DNA from 4 places in the Lysinibacillus sp. HST-98 genome. Region 1 is predicted to be linked to each of the others. Evidence: riboswitches for the same ligand, from Rfam matches in the RefSeq annotation. Region 1 holds a riboswitch; each other region holds the start of a gene.
The links. A riboswitch is a leader RNA that binds a small molecule or an ion and turns the genes downstream of it on or off. The one in region 1 is predicted to bind S-adenosylmethionine.
Positions count from the first base shown of each region.

Region 2: linked by a shared signal. The riboswitch ahead of metA (homoserine O-acetyltransferase MetA) and the one ahead of JIN86_RS09270 (YezD family protein) in region 1 are both predicted to bind S-adenosylmethionine.
Region 3: linked by a shared signal. The riboswitch ahead of JIN86_RS15225 (cyclase family protein) and the one ahead of JIN86_RS09270 (YezD family protein) in region 1 are both predicted to bind S-adenosylmethionine.
Region 4: linked by a shared signal. The riboswitch ahead of JIN86_RS12610 (O-acetylhomoserine aminocarboxypropyltransferase/cysteine synthase family protein) and the one ahead of JIN86_RS09270 (YezD family protein) in region 1 are both predicted to bind S-adenosylmethionine.

Region 1 covers NZ_JAENHX010000003.1:139,508-144,711, forward strand. Annotated here, with positions in the region: gene JIN86_RS09255 (phosphopantothenoylcysteine decarboxylase domain-containing protein) at 1-150, shown strand, start outside; gene JIN86_RS09260 (TetR/AcrR family transcriptional regulator) at 253-855, shown strand; gene JIN86_RS09265 (DUF418 domain-containing protein) at 839-1,933, shown strand; SAM riboswitch class I at 2,104-2,199, shown strand; gene JIN86_RS09270 (YezD family protein) at 2,270-2,425, shown strand; gene JIN86_RS09275 (flavin reductase family protein) at 2,516-3,001, opposite strand; gene JIN86_RS09280 (VOC family protein) at 3,151-3,936, shown strand; gene JIN86_RS09285 (amphi-Trp domain-containing protein) at 4,468-4,746, opposite strand; gene JIN86_RS09290 (cold-shock protein) at 4,892-5,092, opposite strand.
Region 2 covers NZ_JAENHX010000001.1:25,848-31,051, forward strand. Annotated here, with positions in the region: gene JIN86_RS00120 (Ger(x)C family spore germination protein) at 1-685, shown strand, start outside; gene JIN86_RS00125 (hypothetical protein) at 691-924, shown strand; gene JIN86_RS00130 (GerAB/ArcD/ProY family transporter) at 955-2,103, shown strand; gene metA (homoserine O-acetyltransferase MetA) at 2,144-3,079, opposite strand; SAM riboswitch class I at 3,202-3,313, opposite strand; gene JIN86_RS00140 (nucleotide excision repair endonuclease) at 3,517-3,888, shown strand; gene JIN86_RS00145 (hypothetical protein) at 3,939-4,325, opposite strand; gene JIN86_RS00150 (TrmB family transcriptional regulator) at 4,349-5,131, opposite strand.
Region 3 covers NZ_JAENHX010000006.1:188,003-193,206, forward strand. Annotated here, with positions in the region: gene JIN86_RS15210 (ABC transporter substrate-binding protein) at 1-565, shown strand, start outside; gene JIN86_RS15215 (helix-turn-helix domain-containing protein) at 1,030-2,601, shown strand; gene JIN86_RS15220 (YuzC family spore coat inner layer protein) at 2,716-3,120, shown strand; SAM riboswitch class I at 3,202-3,307, shown strand; gene JIN86_RS15225 (cyclase family protein) at 3,399-4,136, shown strand; gene JIN86_RS15230 (DedA family protein) at 4,167-4,763, opposite strand; gene JIN86_RS15235 (Cof-type HAD-IIB family hydrolase) at 4,825-5,204, opposite strand, start outside.
Region 4 covers NZ_JAENHX010000004.1:380,071-385,274, forward strand. Annotated here, with positions in the region: gene JIN86_RS12605 (hypothetical protein) at 366-749, opposite strand; gene JIN86_RS12610 (O-acetylhomoserine aminocarboxypropyltransferase/cysteine synthase family protein) at 1,081-2,382, opposite strand; SAM riboswitch class I at 2,499-2,612, opposite strand; gene JIN86_RS12615 (glycerol-3-phosphate acyltransferase) at 2,766-3,398, shown strand; gene JIN86_RS12620 (DASS family sodium-coupled anion symporter) at 3,594-5,075, shown strand; gene JIN86_RS12625 (succinyl-CoA:acetate CoA-transferase ScpC) at 5,149-5,204, opposite strand, start outside.

The DNA.
Region 1 (5,204 bases):
AATGCACAATTTATGGTAGCAAATAGCTCTCAGTCTTTATATGGGGGGGATGAACCTCATTGGATTGTACCTGCTGATGGACAGCCTCTTAAAGTAATGGGCAAGCAAAAAACAGCAGAAGCTTTAATGATGTATTTACAAAATCAATAAATGTGAACTGTGTAGAGAAATAGTTCTACGCAGTTTTTTCTTGCCTAAAAGGTTAGCATCCTATAATATTTACTTAACGTTCGGTAAAAAAGGAGGGTAATAATGGGAAATAAAGAACAAACTTTTCGAAAGATTATAGAAATTGCTTATGGGATGTTTGCGGAAAATGGTTTTGAAAAAACAAGCTTAGCAATGATTGCTACAGAGGTCGGTATTTCAAAACCAGCCATTTACTATTATTTTCAATCAAAAGATCAATTAATCGCTTTCATATTTGATGAATTGTATAAAGAAATTCAACATGATGTCGCTGTGGATTATAAAGAGCTTTCTTCCGCTAATTTTAAGGAGGAATTACTTAAGCTAGGCTATCAATCTATTGAGGCACAGGACAAGGACCCTTATTTTAATAAAATATTTAATCAATATGTACTATTAGCGGCTCGCGATGAAAACTATAAAAGACAATTAGTAGAGCTAGAAACCAGCTTTTTAACAAGCTTTGTTACTATCCTACGATATGGCGTACAGCTAGGCGTGTTAGAGGATACTCCCCATATAGAAGCGAAGGCACAGATGCTAGCCCTGGTCTATGATAATATCGGTAATTTCATGTTAACAGGCAACCAATTGAACTATAGGGCTATTTGGAAGGAGGCTGTACATAGCGTTATTCAAGGGGGCAAAGATGACAAAAAGAAATGATGATCGGCGCATTGAAGGTCTTGATTTTGCAAGAGCTCTCGCCATGCTTGGCATGTTCATTGTCAATTTTGGCGTTATAACAGGTTCTACAACGAATGGTTCAACATGGTTAATTGCCTTCCAACATCTTTTCGAGGGACGTGCTTCAGCCGTATTTGTCATGCTAGCAGGAATAGGGACAGCCTTCATGACTCGTCAGGCTAGAGAGAGTAAGGACCCAATCCTTCTTCGTCAAAATCGACTTACTTTGTGGAAGAGGGCGCTTTTGTTATTTACGATAGGGATACTATTATATGTGATCGGCTGGACAGGAGATATATTACATTATTATGGCGTGTATATGTTTGTTGCTGCTTGGTTGATTGCCCAATCCAAGAAAATGATGATCTTCATAATCGGTGCCATCCTTATCCTTTCACAATGGCTCCAAATTCAGTTTAATTACCTTGCTGGTTGGCATCCAACATATGTGTTACTAGAGTATCTTGATTTTTGGACACCAGCTGGATTTATAAGAAATTTGATGTTTAATGGCTATCACCCTCTATTCCCCTGGATTTGCTTCTTTCTGATAGGTATGGTGATAGGCACATTAGATTTAACAAATCATACATTAAGAAAAAACTTACTGGTGACAGGTTTATTGCTAGTCATCATGACTGAGACTTGTTCAACGTTATTCATTAAGATGACAACCATTCATTTATTAGATGTAGAGAGTGCATTGTATTTATTTGATACAGGACCGATTCCACCGAATATGATGTATGTCCTATCTAATTCGGCTTCGGCTATTGTCATCATTGTGGGCTCCATCTATCTTGTAGAGACATGTAAAAATAAAGTTATTCAATCTTTCATATTAACAGGACAAATGTCTTTAACGCATTATGTTGGCCATGTTGTTATAGGCATTGGAATACTAATTATTTGCCAAAAGCTGGAGAACCAAACACTTGCTTTTTCCATGCTGTATGCCTGCTGTTATTTTTTAGGATGTGTCTTTGTTTCAGTATGGTGGAGGGCTAAACATCATCGAGGCCCACTTGAATTCATGATGAGGAAATGGAGCTTGTAATAAATTAATGGAGTGCCATCTATTTCTCACTGACTAGGCATAAAATACTTTAGGTATAGGGAGTCTTTTAATCTAAACGACATATTGCATAGTATTCAACTAGGTTTTCTAATATTTTGTATTGACATTCCTATAGCAGAATTATAGAATTATTTTCAAGAAACGCAGTACTCTTATCAAGAGAGGTGGAGGGACTTGGCCCAATGAAGCCTCGGCAACCGAAAAACAGGTGCCAAATCCAACAGATGGTGTCTGAGAGATAGGAGGGGCTATCAATCAGTTTGATGCGTTGGCCTCTTTATGAACAATAAGGATAAAAAAGAAGGGGTGTATCGTATGGCTCAGTCAGTAAAAGTAGATGATAAGAAATTAGAGGCAATTGCGAAGGCGATTCAAAATCTTGAATTTGGTGAAGTGCATATTACGATTCAAGATGGTGTGATTGTGCAAATTAATAGGCTTGAAAAGCAGAGATTTCCGCAGAAAAAATAACCATGATTTCAGTAGAACTTATGTCAAACGGCCACCTATAAGCATGAAGGATTTCCTGTGCTTACAAGTGGCCCTTTTTTTGTGTAAAGGCTAGCTATAAAAGCTTTTTGGTATGGGACCGATATGACGGCGATGATACAGCAAGGGCTCTTTTTGAGCATTTGTAATATCTACGACCTGCCCTATAAAAATGGTATGGTCACCAGCATCGATTTGCTGAAATGTTTTACATTGTAAATTAGCTGCTGTATCATGTAAAATCGGTAGTCCTAAAGAGGAAGTGGACCATGTTGCTTGTGCAAAGCGATCAGGGATTTTACTAGCAAATAGTGTACATAAATGCTCTTGATCACTCGCTAAAATATTGACCGCAAAATTTGGCGCAGTCGTGAAATAGGGATGGAGCTGAGATTTTTTATCGAGTGACCACAAAATAAGGAGCGGGTCGATTGAAACAGATGCAAAGGAATTGACGGTTAAGCCAATCGGTTTTGTGTCATGACATGTCGTGACAACTGTTACGCCTGTAGGGTAATTACCTAATGCCAATTTAAAAGCAGCTACTAAATCTGTCATTCAAATCACCTCTTTATGAAATTAGTGAACGGAGTTTGTAGGTAAACGAAACTTTTTTTCATATCCTACTAGTAACTCCTTTTCTTGAGTAAATTTTAAACTAATCAAACATACAGGTAAAGGTAATGGGGAAAGAAAGGGGAATGGCCATGACTTTATATTTTGATCATCTGGTTCATCAAGTGGAATCACCAGAAAATATAAAGGTTTTCTTCAATAAACGAAATGTCCATACAGTGAATGGTGGGCAGCACACGATGTGGGGGACTTATAATACGTTAAGCTACTTTGGCTTAAGCTATATTGAACAAATTGCTATCTATGATCGTGATTTATTTGAGCAAGCGGCACAATACCCATATTCCCTACATTATACGTTTAAACGTGATCAAGAGCGCCAGGGATTTTCTCGAATTGCTCTGCGCACAAAAAATATTGAGGAAGAGGCTCGACGATTGCGAGCATTTGGCTATGAAGTATATGGACCAGATGCATGTAGCAGAACAAGACCAGATGGCACGGTGGTAGAATGGAAGCTACTGCATTTTGGTAAGCCAGATCTGCCAATTGATTTTCCATTTTTGATTGAATGGGCGGAGGAAGATGAAGAACGCTTTGTTCAATTAAAAGCAAGTGGTGCCATTGATGTCAAACAGGCTATAACGATGGAATCCGTCCAATTCTACGTCAAGGACATGCAGGCAACAGTACAGCTGTGGCAAGAGGTGTTACAGCTACCAGAGCCTACGCAATATGAGCAGTATATGTCACTACAGCTACCGAATATGCGTTTAGATTTCTATAAGGAAGAGAGTGCGATGACAATGACACTCGGTCATGTCAAAGAGGGACCATTTGGTGTGACATTAAAGGATCCTAAACGAACAAAAGAAACATTAGTTTGCCCTGGTGCTTTTTATTGGATAAATCGATAAGGAGAAAAGGCTGGGCCATAACTAACTGGGACCTTCATTAAGCCGAATAATCTTTAAATTAACAAAACATGATAACTAGAAAAACCGAACTATTCCAAAACACTTCGTGAGCATTTCAGTGGATAGTTCGGTATTTTTGTTGGCTGAAACACTTTTGCCCAAACACTTTACATAGTGTCGAAAACAAGAACATCCATAGAATTTCTGATGCAGGCTACTTGCTTTCCTGTTAGCGGGCCGCTTCCTCCGCTATCGCTACAATCCACTAACTTTTAGCAAAGGTGTTCACTACTCATTTATCGAGAGGTGTTGTCACTCATCACTTTTCTACTATGAAAAAACAAAAGCCACTTTTTTAGAATGGTTGATTGGAATGCAGCGTCATTCCTAGGGGATTTAGCGTTACAGAGGAGGCTCTGGAGCGAAAACAATCCTTCACCTTGCTAAAAGGTTTTAGCTAGTGACATGATCTTTATTCAACAGTATGGAAAAATCCACTTCATCTGAGAAGTGGATTTTCGTTGCCAATTGTTATTCGATGGTCATTTTTTTCGGTGTTTCTGTACCTGTATACCAATCAAACTCAATTTCAAATGAATGCTTGTCGCCCTTTTTGGTATAGGAGTATTCGATTTTGAGCTGTTCACTTGGGCTGACAACTGTTGGCTCTGTGCCTTGAACAAAAGTGAATTCACCATTTTCTTTAAGCTTTTTTGCAATCGTTTCCAGTGTTGCCGCAAATTCTGCTACACTTTGTCGTTCTTTATGCTTCAAAATAACTGCAGTCATGGGTTTATTTTGTTTATGCATCGAAATCCCTCCTTACGTATAATTACTTCTATTATAACATGGAGGAGGCATTCAGCTTATAAAACAACACAAAAAGCAGATGAGGAAAACGATGCATTTCCTAATCCGCTGCTAATCTGGAACTACATGGATAGCCCCATTATGCTTATAGTTTTACAACATTTGATGCTTGGGGTCCACGATTGCCTTCCACAACATCAAATGAAACCTTTTGACCTTCTTCAAGTGTACGGAAGCCTTCCTCCTGGATGCCCGTAAAATGAACAAATACATCTTCGCCATCATCACATTCAATAAAGCCATAACCTTTTTCATTATTGAACCACTTTACGATCCCCTGTTGCATAAGCATTCGCCTCCAATGCGCTTGAATGTAAAATAAAGTTAAATAAATGGTGCTCTCATTGTGAAAATGTGAAAAAAATGCATTTTCTCTTAGAACATACAGGAATTGAGCA
Region 2 (5,204 bases), on a different contig from region 1:
AGCTGTTAATATTGATGAATTAGTCAATACGTTAAGCAATAAGCATAAAGGGGCATTAATTTCTGCTATTGAAGTTCATGGCGATAAGAAATTAGGGGTAGATCAAACAAATGTGCAACGTGTTAAAACACCTGTGCTATTACGTTATACAGGTTTAGCAGTCTTTAAAGGAGATAAATATATAGGGCTACTGACTGAAAGTGAAAGCAAAAGTGTTAGTTTTCTTAATGACAAAATTCAAAGTACGATAGAAATCATTGCCTGTCCTAATAAAGGGACCTTGTCTACTGAAATTACCCAATCCACTACAAAGGTGAAAGGGTCATTTAAAAACGGGAAACCGAAAATCGATGTTCATATTAATGTAGAGCAGAATGTTGGAGAGGTCGAATGTGATATCGATCTTACCAAAAATAAATCGATTGATTACGTTAATAAAAAAACAGCCCAGGGAATTGATGAACGCATAGAAAAAACAGTAGAGAAAATTCAACAGCAATATGAAGTAGATGTTTTTGGATTTGGGGATGCCCTTCATCGGGCAGATCCTAAGCAGTGGAAAAAAATCAAGGATGATTGGACTTCCATTTTTCCAGATTTAGCAGTGGTAGTTCATGTAAAGGTAACTACCCAAGGTTCAGGTACGATGCAAAATTCATTATTAAACAAGCCAAAGGAGGAATAAATGCAATGGTACTAGCCGTAGCTATCTTGATCATCGCGATAATCGTTGCGCTTATTTTTATTCCAAAGCTAAAAAAGCAACAGGATAGAAAAGCCATGATTGTATTCTCCTTTTTGCTTCTTATTGGAACGGCTTTAAATATGGGGATTGCCCTGAAAATCCATATTCCTAGCCCATTAGATTTGATTACCTTTATCTTCACACCGATTAGGGATTACATTGTGTCATTCACAAAATAGAAAGAGGATTGAGAAATGGAGGGTAGCTAGATGGAAAAAGAGATAATTAGTTCAAGACAGTTTACGATCGTTACCTTTCTCTATTCTATCGGTACAGCGATTTTAATTATCCCTTCGAGTATTACTGGTGCCGCAAAGCAAGATGCTTGGATAGCGGCAAGCATTGGTGTTCTCCTAAGTTTACTGGTCCTAAAATTATTTTTAACACTGGCCAATCAAACACCATCCCTAAACTTTATTGAGGCCAATGAAAAAATTCTTGGGCGTTTTTTTGGTAAAATCACAGCGACTTGTTTCCTGATTATGACCTTTCTTTCCGCTGGAGAATTACTCTATTTTATCGGTATTTTCATGAAAACGGAAGTTATGCCAGAGACACCGACATTAGCATTTGCCCTACTGTTCAGTATCCTTATTATGTATGCCGCTTATTTAGGGATTGAGACCTTTGCCCGTTCGGCAGAAATCCTCTTCCCATTGTTTACCTTTATTTTTATTTTTTTCGTCCTTAGTATTACCCCTCAAATTACATTTGAGAATATTCAGCCTCTACTAGAAGCGACCAAAGCATCTATGTTTTATAGTATTGCACGTTTTATGAGTATCTTTTCCTTTCCATTAATTGTATTATTGATGCTCTATCCTACTGGCGTCAATGTACAGCAGTCTGCACAAAAAGGGCTATATATTGGGGCAATCTTTGGCGGAATCGTCTTAGTTACGTTGATTGTCCTATCGATTCTTGTATTAGGTCCTGAAAACACAGCATCAAGGACATTTCCTAGCTATGCCTTAGCCCAAAGAATATCAATAGGTAATTTTTTACAGCGCATTGAAATCATTATGGCATTTATGTGGATTACGTCTATATATATTCGTACATTTATGTATTTCTATACGACCGTTGTTGGCCTCGCACAAATTTTGAAGATTAAGGATCATCGCCCACTCATTATACCGATGGGGATAATTGTCATTGGACTTTCTCAAATTGTTCATCCAGATATTGTGCATTCTACTAATTATAATAATGAAATTTGGCCAATCTTTTCCTTTATTTTCACCATTTTATTACCCATACTATTGCTGATTGTGGTAGTTATTCGAAATCGTAAATCCAAAGCTCAAAAAAACGAAACACCTCAGCAGGAAACAGAAAATGACAATCAAAAAGTCTAATTTCTTCTAAAGCTAGAAAAGAAATTAGACTTTTTATTAATTAAATATGATATTCGATTTCATCTACAAAATCCCATTCATATGGTGTTTCTTGGTAAACATAGTAGTTCAACCAGTTAGAGAATAATAGATGCGTATGGGCACGCCATGTATTCATCGGCACTTGTGTCGGATCGTCATTCGGGAAGTAGTTTACAGGAACAGCGATATCTATGCCCTTCGCCACATCGCGACTGTATTCATCGGCTAGCGTTGTCGCATCATACTCTAGATGCCCCGTAATCATAATATTTTTATTATCTTTTGATTGTACAATAAATACCCCAGCATCCTCTGAATAGGATAATAATCGTAGATCTGGATGATTGCGAACCTCGTCAATCGAAACAGATGTATAGCGTGAATGGGGCGCAGTAAATAAATCACTAAAGCCGCGTACCAAATCTACAGTTAAATCTGTAATCACATGGGAATAGACGCCTGAGCATTTAGCAGAAAGCTCAACCTTGCCAATGCCATAATGATGATACAATGCAGCCTGTGCCCCCCAACATATATGTAGCACGGATGTCACATTCTTTTTAGACCAATCCATAATTTCTGAAATTTCCTGCCAATAGTTGACCTCTTCAAAAGCCATTTTTTCTACTGGCGCACCAGTTATAATCATACCATCATAGCGTCGGTGTCGAATCTGATTGAACGTTGTGTAGAAAAGCTGCAAATGGGATTTACTCACATTTTTAGACTCGTGAGTGGCTGTATTCAAAAAGGTAATATTCACCTGTAATGGTGTATTCCCCAATAAACGTAATAATTGGAGCTCTGTTTTTTCTTTTTCAGGCATTAAATTTAGTATTAATATATTTAATGGACGGATTTGCTGTGTTTTCGCACGATCTTCTTCCATGACGAAGATTTTTTCCTCACGTAAATGTTCTCCAGCTGGTAAATTTTTCGGAATATTAATTGGCATCTTGCTTTCCCCTCTCTATAATCACTCTCTTTTAGCAAACCTTGCTTGCATAGGATGCAACGAAATTAAAAAATCCTCCTCATTCCATACGAGATAGAATGAGAAGGATTTTTTCACGTCCACTCTTATCTCTCAAAGGAAAAAATCCTTTGCTGGAATTAGCACCTTTCTAACAATTGTTAGAGGTTGCTGAAGCGTCATCGGGCCAAATCCCTCAGCTTCTCTTGATAAGATTATTTAATTATCTTGAATTGTAACACGAACTAGTTAGAATATCAATAATTCATAGAATATTTTGTGATTCATGTGCATGTTCCTTGCTCATTTGATGTACACTAAGCTTGCTATATGGGGTGTTTCTACATTTAAAATTTATGGTAAACATGCCGTAATTATGTTACCATATACTTTTAGTAAGAGAGAGGAACGTGAATAGTTTGATTAAAATTGAATTTCCAAAACCAGATCTAGTAATCCGTCAACGTGAACAAGATTTAAAACCAGGTGATGTGCCAATCACACCTTACTTCGGTTTTATTGACTTCCATAAAATCACACGTGATAAAGGCGGCATTTTCTTATTCTATAATGACAAGAATGAGCTATTGTTTGTTGGGAAAGCACGTAAAATTCGTCAACGTATTAAAAAACATTTCGAGGATAATGTATCTCCGATGAAAAACCATCGTGATGAAGTGTTCAAAATTGAAGTCTATGAAGTAGAAGATCCAATGGAACGTGAAATTTACGAAACATACGCGATTAATACTTTCCGCTCTAAATATAACGTAGACAAAGTCTTTTATTAGACATCTCATAAAGAAACCGAAATCTCATCTAAAGATTTCGGTTTCTTTTATCACATAATGGTCATACGATCAATGGGCGTACTCTGACCGTTTATTCGCAAATCAATGGTATCAAGCTCAGGATTCTTGACGGTGATTTGAAAAACAAAGGGCTGAGCCTCTTTCCTTTGCTCGCTGCCTTCTTCTAACTGGATGATAAGCCTATTTCCCTCAGCTGTAATACTTGCCAATACATTCCCTTTTGAATAATAAACAAGGTAATATGGAGCATCATTTTCATGTAATAGTTGTATTCTGTCATTAGAAACAATATTTTTTTGGACATTATCTGGGACAACCGTTAGCTCATGAATCGTTGGTGGTTCGGATGGTGGTGTAGCATTACAGGCTCCTAGCATGAGTAAGCTCATTAAAAATAGCAACACGAAGTTTTTCAAGTTACTCCCCTTCCCTTATAAGACTATTCTAAGAAAAAAGCTTTCCGCTCCTTAGCAATCCAGTCTTCTAACTCCTGATCATCCCGTTTTACTAACCGATTAATGAGTACATCATGCCATATATAATCCTCTAACAAATAAATATGAACCGAATCATTGGTGATAAAGGCCGTCTCTTGGGTAGATGGAGAATGACCATAAATCATTTCCTGACCATCTACCGATAAGATAAACCAATGCGGTGTCGACGCTTTTTTTGTATAATGTGTGGCTCTGTGCTGGTCAATAGAGGCGAGATGCTCTCCTACATATAACGTAATGCCATGAACAGGAACATGCAGCGCCACCTCTTGCAAATCTTCACGTAAGGCATCATACATATCTTCCCACATCGATAGCATCACTTTTTTCTTCGCCTTCTTTAGAAGTGACTGACAATAGTTGATAATGGATTCCTTGCCCTTCAGCATGACCACTTTAGGCTCAGCTTCCTGCACTTTTTCCTCTAATTTCTCTAGTTTCCCGCTTATAGACGTAAAATTGGACTCCCAGCGCTGTTGAATTTGCTGTAAGAACACAGACACAGGCATTGCCGAATAGGTCGTTTGTTCTGCGGTCTCTTCTTTTAACACGATGCCCTTTTCTACAAGGATATTTAAAATATCATACACTCTTGCACGTGGTATGCCAGAATTTTTACTAACCTGATAGGCACTGACATGACTTTGCTGAACAAGTGCCGTATAGGCCTTCGCTTCATATTCTGTAAAACCCATTTCTTTCAGCTGGGTGATTAATTCCTCCATGTAATCCCTCCATTATCTTTATTATAGGCTACCTTTGTGAAGATTTGCCAATGAAAAAATGGGGTTTACAGCG
Region 3 (5,204 bases), on a different contig from region 1:
CTCAAAGGTAGCGCCTACTTACCGCTTGAAGGAAGATATTCTACAAGATCCACGTGAAATTGCAAAAACAATAGCTAATGTTTTAAATATTCCAGATAAAGCAAAAGAAATGGTTGATCGATATGAACAACGTGTTTCCGATTTAAAAGCAAAACTAGATGAATCAATTGGAGACGAAACAGTCGCTGTTGTACGACTAAATGTAGCAGATAATACATTAGCGCTATTTGGCATTAAAAATCGCTACTCTGGCTATATTTACACAGAGACAGGCTTAACACCACATCCATTAGCCCATGATATGGCAGAGTCCCAAGAGGTCTTATCAGAAGAGGCTATCACGGAATTAGATGCGGATCATATCATCCTTTTCCCTTCAAACGGTACATGGGAGTCTAAAGAAAACCAAGAAGCTATTAAATGGTTAGATAGTACACTATGGAAAACACTCCCTGCTGTAAAAAATGGGCACGTCTATATCGCTGACCGCACATATTGGCAATCAGGCGCAATCACAGCCAATTTGCTAAAGTATGATGATCTAGAGAAATGGTTCGTCAAATAATTTTCAAAAGAAAGCTCTTAACGAGGGCTTTCTTTGGCTTAGTGTTAAAAAACAAAATAATCAATAGCACTTTTGTGAAGGAGAACATGGATAGGTGTTGTCACTCATCACTTCTTCACATTGAAATAAGTGCCTATTCTCTCTTTAATAGACTTTTTTGTTCCCTACTGCTAGTACGAAAGAAGAAAAGACACGTTAGCAGCATAGTTGATTGGAGTGGAGCCAGCGTCACTCCAAGGGGATTTAGTGTCACAGATGAGACCCTGGAGCGAACGTAAGTGAGTGAAGCGGCTCATCGGACGCCCCCTGGAAAGGACGCTGGCGGAGCGGAAATCAACCCCTTGCCTTGCTAAACGGGCTTTTTCTACTAGTCATATGATCTTTTTCAACAATATGAAGAACGCTCTTAATGAGGGCTTTCTTTGTGTTGTTATGCCAATTCAACACAAAGGGGTGAATTATCAATGGGTAACTTAACACATGTTTATACGTTACAAAATATCTCTTATGCAATTCAATCATCAAAAAAATTATTGATTAGTAGTGATTTCTATACACTTTTCATCGTAATGAATGGTAGTGGAAAACTAGAAATAGATCATGACACCATTCATTTTAGTGAAGAAAAGTGCATATTGATACCGCCAAATAACACGGTTAGTATCCACATTCAAAGTGAGCACCTTTGTTTTTATCAATTACAATTCAACATTGTCAATCTCAGCAATAGTCAGAATTCATATAGTCATTTTACAAGTATCATCGAACGACATCTTCTCCCCTTTTCACAATGTCATAGACTGCTAGAAGTCATCTATCAGAACCGGTTAGCGGAGCATGAACACACGATTTTTGAGCAGCATGTGCACTTTCAAGAGCTGATGTTATTGCTCTTACATCAAACCATACCCAAGCAGATGCAAAAAAATGATCGCCAATCTGTTGAGCAGTCCATTAACCATTTACATAAACATTTTGAAAAGGAGTGGACAGTTGAGCAGCTAGCACAGCTAGCTGACGTACCAAGGTGGAATTATACGCGCATTTTTAAAGATATTACGGGACAAATTCCCCTTCACTATTTAAATAACATACGTATTGAAAAAGCTAAGCAACTATTAATGACAACAAATGATCGAGTATTTGAAATTAGCCAATCTGTCGGATTTAATAATGAGTATTATTTCAATCGTCGTTTTAAAGAACATGTCGGCATCTCTCCAGGACAATATCGAAGAAATCAAAGCAGCCATCTACGTGTATTTGCACCATTCTTAGAAGATTTCTTTGTTGCGCTTGGGATTACGCCAATTGCTCAATTCAGTCATGCAAAATGGGGAAAACAAGACTATTTAGGTCTACAGGAAGTGCCAGATATCGATGTACAAAATAGAGAAATGGATCGACTCCTTTACTATAAGCCGACTTTAATTATGCTAGATTCTGGTGTAGAGCGTTGGGAATCCTTTCACCATTTAAATGAGGTAGCCCCCGTCTGCCATCTCTCACACCCTGGAGAGAATTGGCAATCTACTTTATTTAAAATTGCAGATCTAACAGGAAAAACCTCCTTGATGCAAGACGTAATCCTACAATATGAAGATAAAGTACAACAAGCAAAAGGAATTCTTAGCAAATCTGTTTATAGGCAAAGTGTGGCATTTCTCCGTATTTCAGCCATTGGCATTACTCTATACGCGGGCCCTGAATGTGGCTATACGGGCCCCATTTTATATCGTGACTTAGGTTTAATGCCACATTCACTAGTATGGAGTATTCCGCACAATCAACGTAAAGCACAACTGACATTTGCTCAATTGTTGCAATTAGATGCTGATCATTTATTTATTACCTTTGATAAACAACATTCCATTTATGAAAATGAGGAACGTGCTATTTTAAAAACTCCTACTTGGAAAAACCTAGCTGCCGTTAAAAGCAACTGTGTCTATGAAGTAGACTTTTTAACATGGATGAATTATGGCATTTTATCACATAGTAAAAAAATTGATGATGTCTTGAATGTACTTGGCTAAAAGGAAGCTTACTTTAGCTTCCTTTTTAAATGTTTGTCCTAAACATTGCACTGCTAATAACACCGAAAGCCGTTTGGCTACATAAGATAAGGTATCAGTTATAGGATAGGAGGAATGACCTTGTATTACAATCCTTATCCGTATTTTGTGCATCCCTATCATTATCCAACATCGCCTATCGCTAATCATTTTGCCACTAGACCCTTTTCGCAACATCTAGCAATGCCGACCAATAATCCTTTTCCACCTATCGATACACACAAATTAAAAGCTTCAGCATCACGGATAAAGGCGATGATGCAACAAGCCCAATTACTTACGGATAAAATAGATAGCTCCCAACAATTCGCACATGATTTAATGAATGCTGCTCAACTTTCAAATAAAACAGAGGTTGAAAAATTAATCACATCAACAGGCATTACGGTGAAATTTGAAACAAACTATACACCAGACAGTTTTAGAATACGTCTTATTGATCATGATTGTTGTGGAGTCACCTTAAATTTGAATTGGTGAAAATTCCTAGTGAACTTGTAAACTATAAAAAACTATGCTAAAGTGTTTGTATTGTTATTTCTGAAAATTCTTATATTACTTTTCTTATCAAGAGAGACGGAGGGATTGGCCCGATGAAGTCTCAGCAACCAGCTAACAGTATGGTGCTAATTCCAATTGGCAAAATGATCAGCCTTGAAGATGAGAAGAAGAACTACCGTTGTTTCAAGCAGGAGTCCTCTTCTATTAGGGGACTCCTTTTTATTTACCACTATTTTTTACAGAAAGCAGGGAAATCGATGTCGAATGAACTTTTGCAAGCATTGGAATTATTAAAATCGAAACAGTGGGTTGACTTAACACATACTTTCGGCCCTAATTCACCACATTTTTTTATGTTTGAGGACGCTAAATTTGAAACATTATTTTCTCATAAGGATGGTTTCTTCGCTCAACAATTCACGTTCCCTGGTCAATATGGCACACATATCGACCCACCCATTCATTTTGTGCGAGATACTCGCTACTTAGAAGAATTAGAACTAAAAGAGCTTGTTCTCCCCCTTGTTGTTATTGATAAATCACAAGAGGCTGCGAGCAACCATGATTTTACATTAAGTGTAGAAGATATTCTTAATTTTGAGGACAAGCATGGAGAAATTGAAGCAGGAACATTTGTTGCATTACGTACAGATTGGAGTAAGCGCTGGCCAGATAAAGAGGCTTTCAGTAATAAGGATGCAGATGGACATAACCATATCCCTGGCTGGGGTTTAGAAGCTTTACAGTTTTTACTAACAAAACGTAAGGTAAGCGCAATTGGTCATGAAACATTCGATACAGACTCTGCTGCTAATTTTCGTAAAAATGGCAAGCTAGATGGCGAATATTTTGTGCTTGACCAGGACACCTATCAAATTGAGCTAATGACTAATTTAGACAAGCTACCTGCGAAAGGCGCTATCATCTTCAATATCGTACCTAAGCCAGAAAAAGCATCTGGCTTCCCTGTGCGCTCATTTGCTATTTTGCCATAACATAAAAGTCGGTATAGCGTATACCGACTTTTATGTTTGTCCATTTCTTTTTTTGAATAAAAAGTAAGCAATAAGCATCCCTACAATAAATAAAAGGATAAGATAGATACTATAATGAGTTAAATAGTATCCAACAAATCGCCATTTCTCTCCAAGCATCTCTCCTAATGATATAAATGTGAACGTCCAAATAAATGCCCCTATATAGGCAAAAAGTGCAAACTTTCTATAAGGATAATTATTAATAGCCGCAATATATGCTGTCAAATGGCGTACTCCTGGAATAAAATAGCCAATTAATAATAGGGTAGGTCCTATTTTTGTAAACATCTTTTTCGTAAAGTCAATTTTTTGCTCTGTAATATGAATTCTAGGGCCATATTTCTGCAGTAACGGTAAGCCAAAACGATAACCAATATAGTAGCTTAAGGTAATGCCTCCAACCGCACCAATCATTGCACTGCCCAAAGCAGGAATGTGTTCAAGACTTTCTCGGTAAACACTATAGCCTACATAAGTTAGAAACACCTCATCAGGAAGTGGCACCCCAACAATACCTCCAATTAGAATCACGATAATCCCAAAGTATCCGTAATGTTCAATTAGAGACTGCACGTGATGTGCCATAAATCATCCCACCTAAAATTTATTAAAATCTACCTGCTATATATAGTGTAACCTCAGCGCTCTAAATGACTTGAAGCTGACGTAAAGCAAAATTGATACCGCCATCCGTAGATTTCTTTGTAACAAAATTGGCAGCTCTTTTTAGAGCTTTACTACCATTTCCCATAGCAATTCCTACTCCTACATACTCCAACATATCAATATCATTATCCCCATCCCCAAAGGCAATCGCATTCTTAGGGTCAATATTAAAATAATCAAGCACCGCTTTAATAGCTATAGACTTCGAAACATCCTGCTGTAATACATTCACAATATAAGGATGCCAACGCTGTAAAAATATATTCGAAAATTGGCTAGTATATCTTTTTTCTGCCAGCTCATCCGCATATAAACACATGAGAAAAACCTCTTCATCTACAATTCTTTCATTTATAAGTG
Region 4 (5,204 bases), on a different contig from region 1:
CAACAACTCTCTTTGTATGAGTTTCGCTATTTATATATGTGTTAGTACACATACAAATTCAAATAATTCAAAATTTAACTTAAAGAAAATTGTAACGCAAATACACACTTTGCACAAGAAAAATCTTTCTAGGAAGGACATTTGTTTTCTCTAGATGTGCAAAAGAAATCGGTTTCATTCCCTTTATTATACGTTTTATTAATCAATCTATAAGATTTGAACAAATATTGACTATTTACATTTCAATATATGAATGTCTTTCTTCTATTATATATATGTATGCTCAGACACTCATTACAATCCCTTTAAAGAAAAAACTCATTCCCTGTAGCAGCAGAGAATGAGCTTAAAAATATGAGGGGGTTTTAACTTGCTTTTGAAAGCAATTGATAACGGTATTGTGCTAAAGCTTGTTGAACAAGACTAATCTCTTCTTCTGTAAAATTTGGTATTGCATACGTACGTTCCACTAATTGAAATGTACCATACTTCAAGTAAAACTCTGTCGCAGGAAGTGAGATATGGCTCACACCATACTGTTCATATGCCTCAAATACTTCCTTAACAGTAAAGTCTTCTTCAGTAAAAACACGTTCTTGAAATGCTGTATGACCAAATACTTCCTGCCATTTTCTTTCGACTGATGTAAGAAGGTGTTGAATGGATTTATTGTTGACAAATACATGCCCTTCATTTAGCTCATATATTAGATAGGATACAATGTTTTGCGCACTATAGATGTTACCCATTTTAAACACTCCTTTATCATCAGTTTTTGGGAAGAGTAGTCACTGGCTAGGCAACTACTCTTCTATATATTCAAAAGTGGGGGAGCACTTATGAAAACATTTACCTTTTTTTAAAAATTTTTGTACTGTTAACTTATTTCTTAGTATATAACGTGGATTTAACAAAGTCAATAATACATATAAAATTACTTGGTATTATTTTTTATAAGGTTCTGATAATTAATGGGTGCAGTAATAGATTGATGTAGCAACGTTTAACGCATTACCAAATGAGGCTAATCGAATGAGAAAATACGTTAACGTCACAACATTTTACCATTTGCTTTAAACTTTAAGCTTCTACTGTTTGTTCAGTTGTTGTAGCCTGTGTAATGGCTTGATCTAAATCAGCAATAATATCCTCTACTGCCTCTAAACCGATGGATAAGCGAATGAGCGACTCGGTTACACCAGCTTGAACTAATTCTTCTGCTGATAGTTGCTGATGAGTAGTGGAAGCTGGATGAATAATTAATGACTTTGCATCACCTACATTTGCTACATGTGAAAATAATTTCACGCTATCAATAAGCTTTCGCCCAGCTTCTCGTCCACCCTTGATGCCAAATGTAAGCACTGAACCGAAGCCATTTCTTAAATATTTTTTTGCTAACTCATGTGTCGGAAAATCTTCTAGGCCATTATAATTTACATACTCCACAGATGGGTGGTTTTGTAAATACTCAGCCACTGCCAATGCATTTTCATTGTGTTTAGGGATACGCAGATGAAGCGTTTCTAACCCTTGCAATAAATTAAAGGCAGCATCAGCACTTAATGTTGGACCAAAATCACGTAATAATTGTACACGTAGCTTTGTAGCAAAGGCTGCAGAAGCTGTATCAATTCCATAACGTAGCCCATGGTAAGAGGCATCTGGTTCAGTAAAACCAGGGAATCGACCGCTAGTCCAATCAAACTTACCAGCGTCTACAACAACGCCCCCTAAAGTTGTACCATGACCTCCTATCCATTTAGTTGCAGAATGAACTACAACATCTGCGCCGTATTCAATAGGTGTAGAACCATAAGGAGAAGCGAACGTGCTGTCAATAATTAATGGTAGACCATTATCATGTGCAATTTTAGCTACTGCTTCAATATCTAAAACCTTTAAACTTGGATTACCATAAACCTCTGCAAAGACCGCTTTTGTTTTATCAGTAATCGCTGCTTTGAAATTCTCTGGGTTTGTTTCATCTACAAAAATTGTTTTAATACCATAGTTTGGTAATGTGTTAGCAAATAAATTATACGTACCACCATATAAAGAACTAGCTGCTACTATCTCATCACCCGCTCCAGCTAGATTTAAAATGGAAAATGCGATAGCTGCTGCACCAGATGAAAGTGCTACTGCTGCTGTTCCACCTTCCAATAAAGCCACACGTTTTTCAAACACATCAACTGTTGGATTGGTAATTCGTGTGTAAATGTTCCCTGCTTCCTCTAAGGCAAAAAGACGTTGCGCATGAGCAGTATCTTTAAATACGAAAGCAGTTGAGCGATAGACTGGAACTGTGCGAGAACCCGTCACTGGGTCTGGCTCTTGACCACCATGCAACAGCAATGTTTCTGGTTTAAAATTTGTCATTGTGTACCTCCAAATGGTTATTTTTTTACGATGGTACCGGAGATGAGGAGGATTTTTCTGTAGAAAACAAAAACCCTCTTCAGCTAAGAAGAGGGTTGCGGTTGCAAGTTTTCCTCCCCTTATCTGCCAGATCCAAGTAAGAATCTGTAGGAATTAGCACCTTAGTAAGCTCATTGCTTACTGGTTGCCGGGCATCATAGGGCCTATCCCTCCGCCGCTCTTGATAAGAGTATGAGATTCAATTTCCATCGTTGTTACACAGTATAAACATAGAGTTTTTTTCTGTCAACATGTAAATTTTATTTTTTCCGAAACTTCTGTCTGCTCTTATACGTAATATGAACGCATACACTATTTTAAAAAATTTTGAGAGGAGTATTTTTATGGTAAAGGCCGTGATCATTTTTCTTATGATTGGCTATTTAATAGGCTGTATTCACGGCTCTAAAGTGGCTCAATTTTTATCGGGGGTTGATTTAAAAAAGGCAGGCCACGGTAATGCTGGTGCCTCTAATGCTACTCTTTCCCTTGGCTGGAAATATGGCGTTTTAGTAGCCCTCATCGATATAGTCAAAGGTGTTGTGGCTATTATAGGTGCGCATTTTTATCTAGCTGACGCCATTCATTTAACAGAAGAACAAATTTGGCTGCTTACTTATATTATGGCTGCTGGGGTTATTTTAGGTCATAATTTCCCCTTCTACATGGGCTTCAATGGCGGGAAAGGAACTGCCTCCATTATTGGTATTTTACTTGCTGTTGATTGGAAGATTGGTTTATTTGCACTTATTTTATTTGTTATTTTATCCTTTGCAACAAATTATTTAATTGTTGGTGTTCTAGAATTTTATCTCGTGTTTTGTACAGCAACTTATTTATGGATTCCTGGCATTGGCCCAACCATTATAGCTCTTCTTCTTTTTGGCATAGCCATCATCCTGCACCTTGAAAATATTAAACGATTAGTCAATGGCACAGAGCCTAAAGTAACTTCTGCCTTTAAGAAAAAGAAATAATATTTCATGGATATTTTTGTATTCTTTGTGACCATGTATTTTCTCTTTATCTACTCATATTGCTGTAAAAAACACAATTTTCACATCGATTTTTTTCTACAATAAAATCAACATATTCTTATCTTAATAAAACATTATACAGGCCGATGTTATGGATAATAATCGTCATTTTTATTGCAGAAAGGATGAGAAAATATGTCTTCCCCAAAGCAAGCAGCTACAAAACTTAATTTAAAGCCACTATGGATTGGCTTGGCATTCGCGTTACTAATCATTATTACCTTTTTACCTAACAATGGTGATTTACCTATAGCTGGGCAACGAGCTTTAGCCATTTTAGCTTTTGCAGTCATCCTTTGGGTTACAGAGGCCGTTTCATATCCTGTGAGCTCGGCCATGATCATTGCACTAGTAACTGTTTTACTAGGACTCGCTCCGTCAATGGATAATCCAACTACAGAGCTAGGAACAGCTAGCGCATTAAAATTATCTTTAAGTGGCTTTAGTAATTCTGCCGTTGCTTTAGTAGCAGCAGCTCTTTTTCTAGCCGCAGCAATGCAAATTACTAATCTACATAAACGACTTGCACTTTGGATTCTTTCACTGGTAGGAACGAAAACAAAAGCTATCGTATTTGGCGCTATTTTAGTCTCTATCGTCCTCGCATTTTTTGTACCTTCTGCTACAGCACGAGCTGGCGCAGTAGTACCGATTTTGCTTGGAATGGTGGCAGCATTTGGTTTACCACGTGATAGTCGGCTTGCTGCCTTATTAGTTATTACTTCGGTACAAGCCGTTTCCATTTGGAATATTGGTATTAAAACTGCAGCAGCTCAAAATATGGTGGCTTTAAACTTTATCCAAGAGCAATTTAATGTGGATATTTCATGGGGTGCTTGGCTACTTTATGCCGCCCCCTTCTCAATTATTATGTCGATCTTTTTATTTTTCATTATGATTGCTTTAATTAAACCTGAGACTAGCAATATCGAAGGTGGTAAAGAGGTCATCAAAAAACAGCTTGCAGAGCTTGGCCCATTAAAGGCTCCTGAAATTCGTTTAATCATTACATCCGTAGTTTTACTATTTTTCTGGGCAACTGAAGGAAAACTACATCCATTTGATACGACAACAGTCACAATTATTGCTATCGCGATTCTATTAATGCCTAAAATCGGTGTGTATTCGTGGAAGGAAGTTGAGCCTCATATTCCATGGGGAACAATTATCGTCTTTGCGGTAGGCATTATGTTAGGAACCATTTTACTAAATACGCAAGGTGCTGCATGGTTATCAGATAAAGTTTTTGGTTCACTCGGGCTAGATACTATGCCTTTACTAGCAACCATCGCACTCGTAACTTTATTTAACATTTTGATTCATTTAGGCTTTGCAAGCGCAACTAGCTTAGCCTCAGCACTTATACCTGTGTTTATCGTTTTAGCCTCCACATTAACGGCTAATGTTGATCAAGTTGGTTTTGTTATTGTGCAACAATTCGTCATAAGCTTTGGCTTCCTATTACCAATTAGTGCACCACAAAACATGCTTGCCTATGGTACAGGCTCCTTTACAACAAAGGATTTCTTGAAATCTGGAATTCCATTAACCATTATCGGTTTCCTTCTCGTACTTTTGTTCTCTGCAACGTATTGGAAATGGATTGGATTATTATAGAACTTTCATTAAATTAAAACGTAAAAGCCTTGAAGAAACAGACTATTTGTCCTTCAAGGCTTTTAAGATAAGACTATTGTTTCGTAAAAGCAGGATCCTTCATCGTACCGTTTTTCGCATAGTTAACGT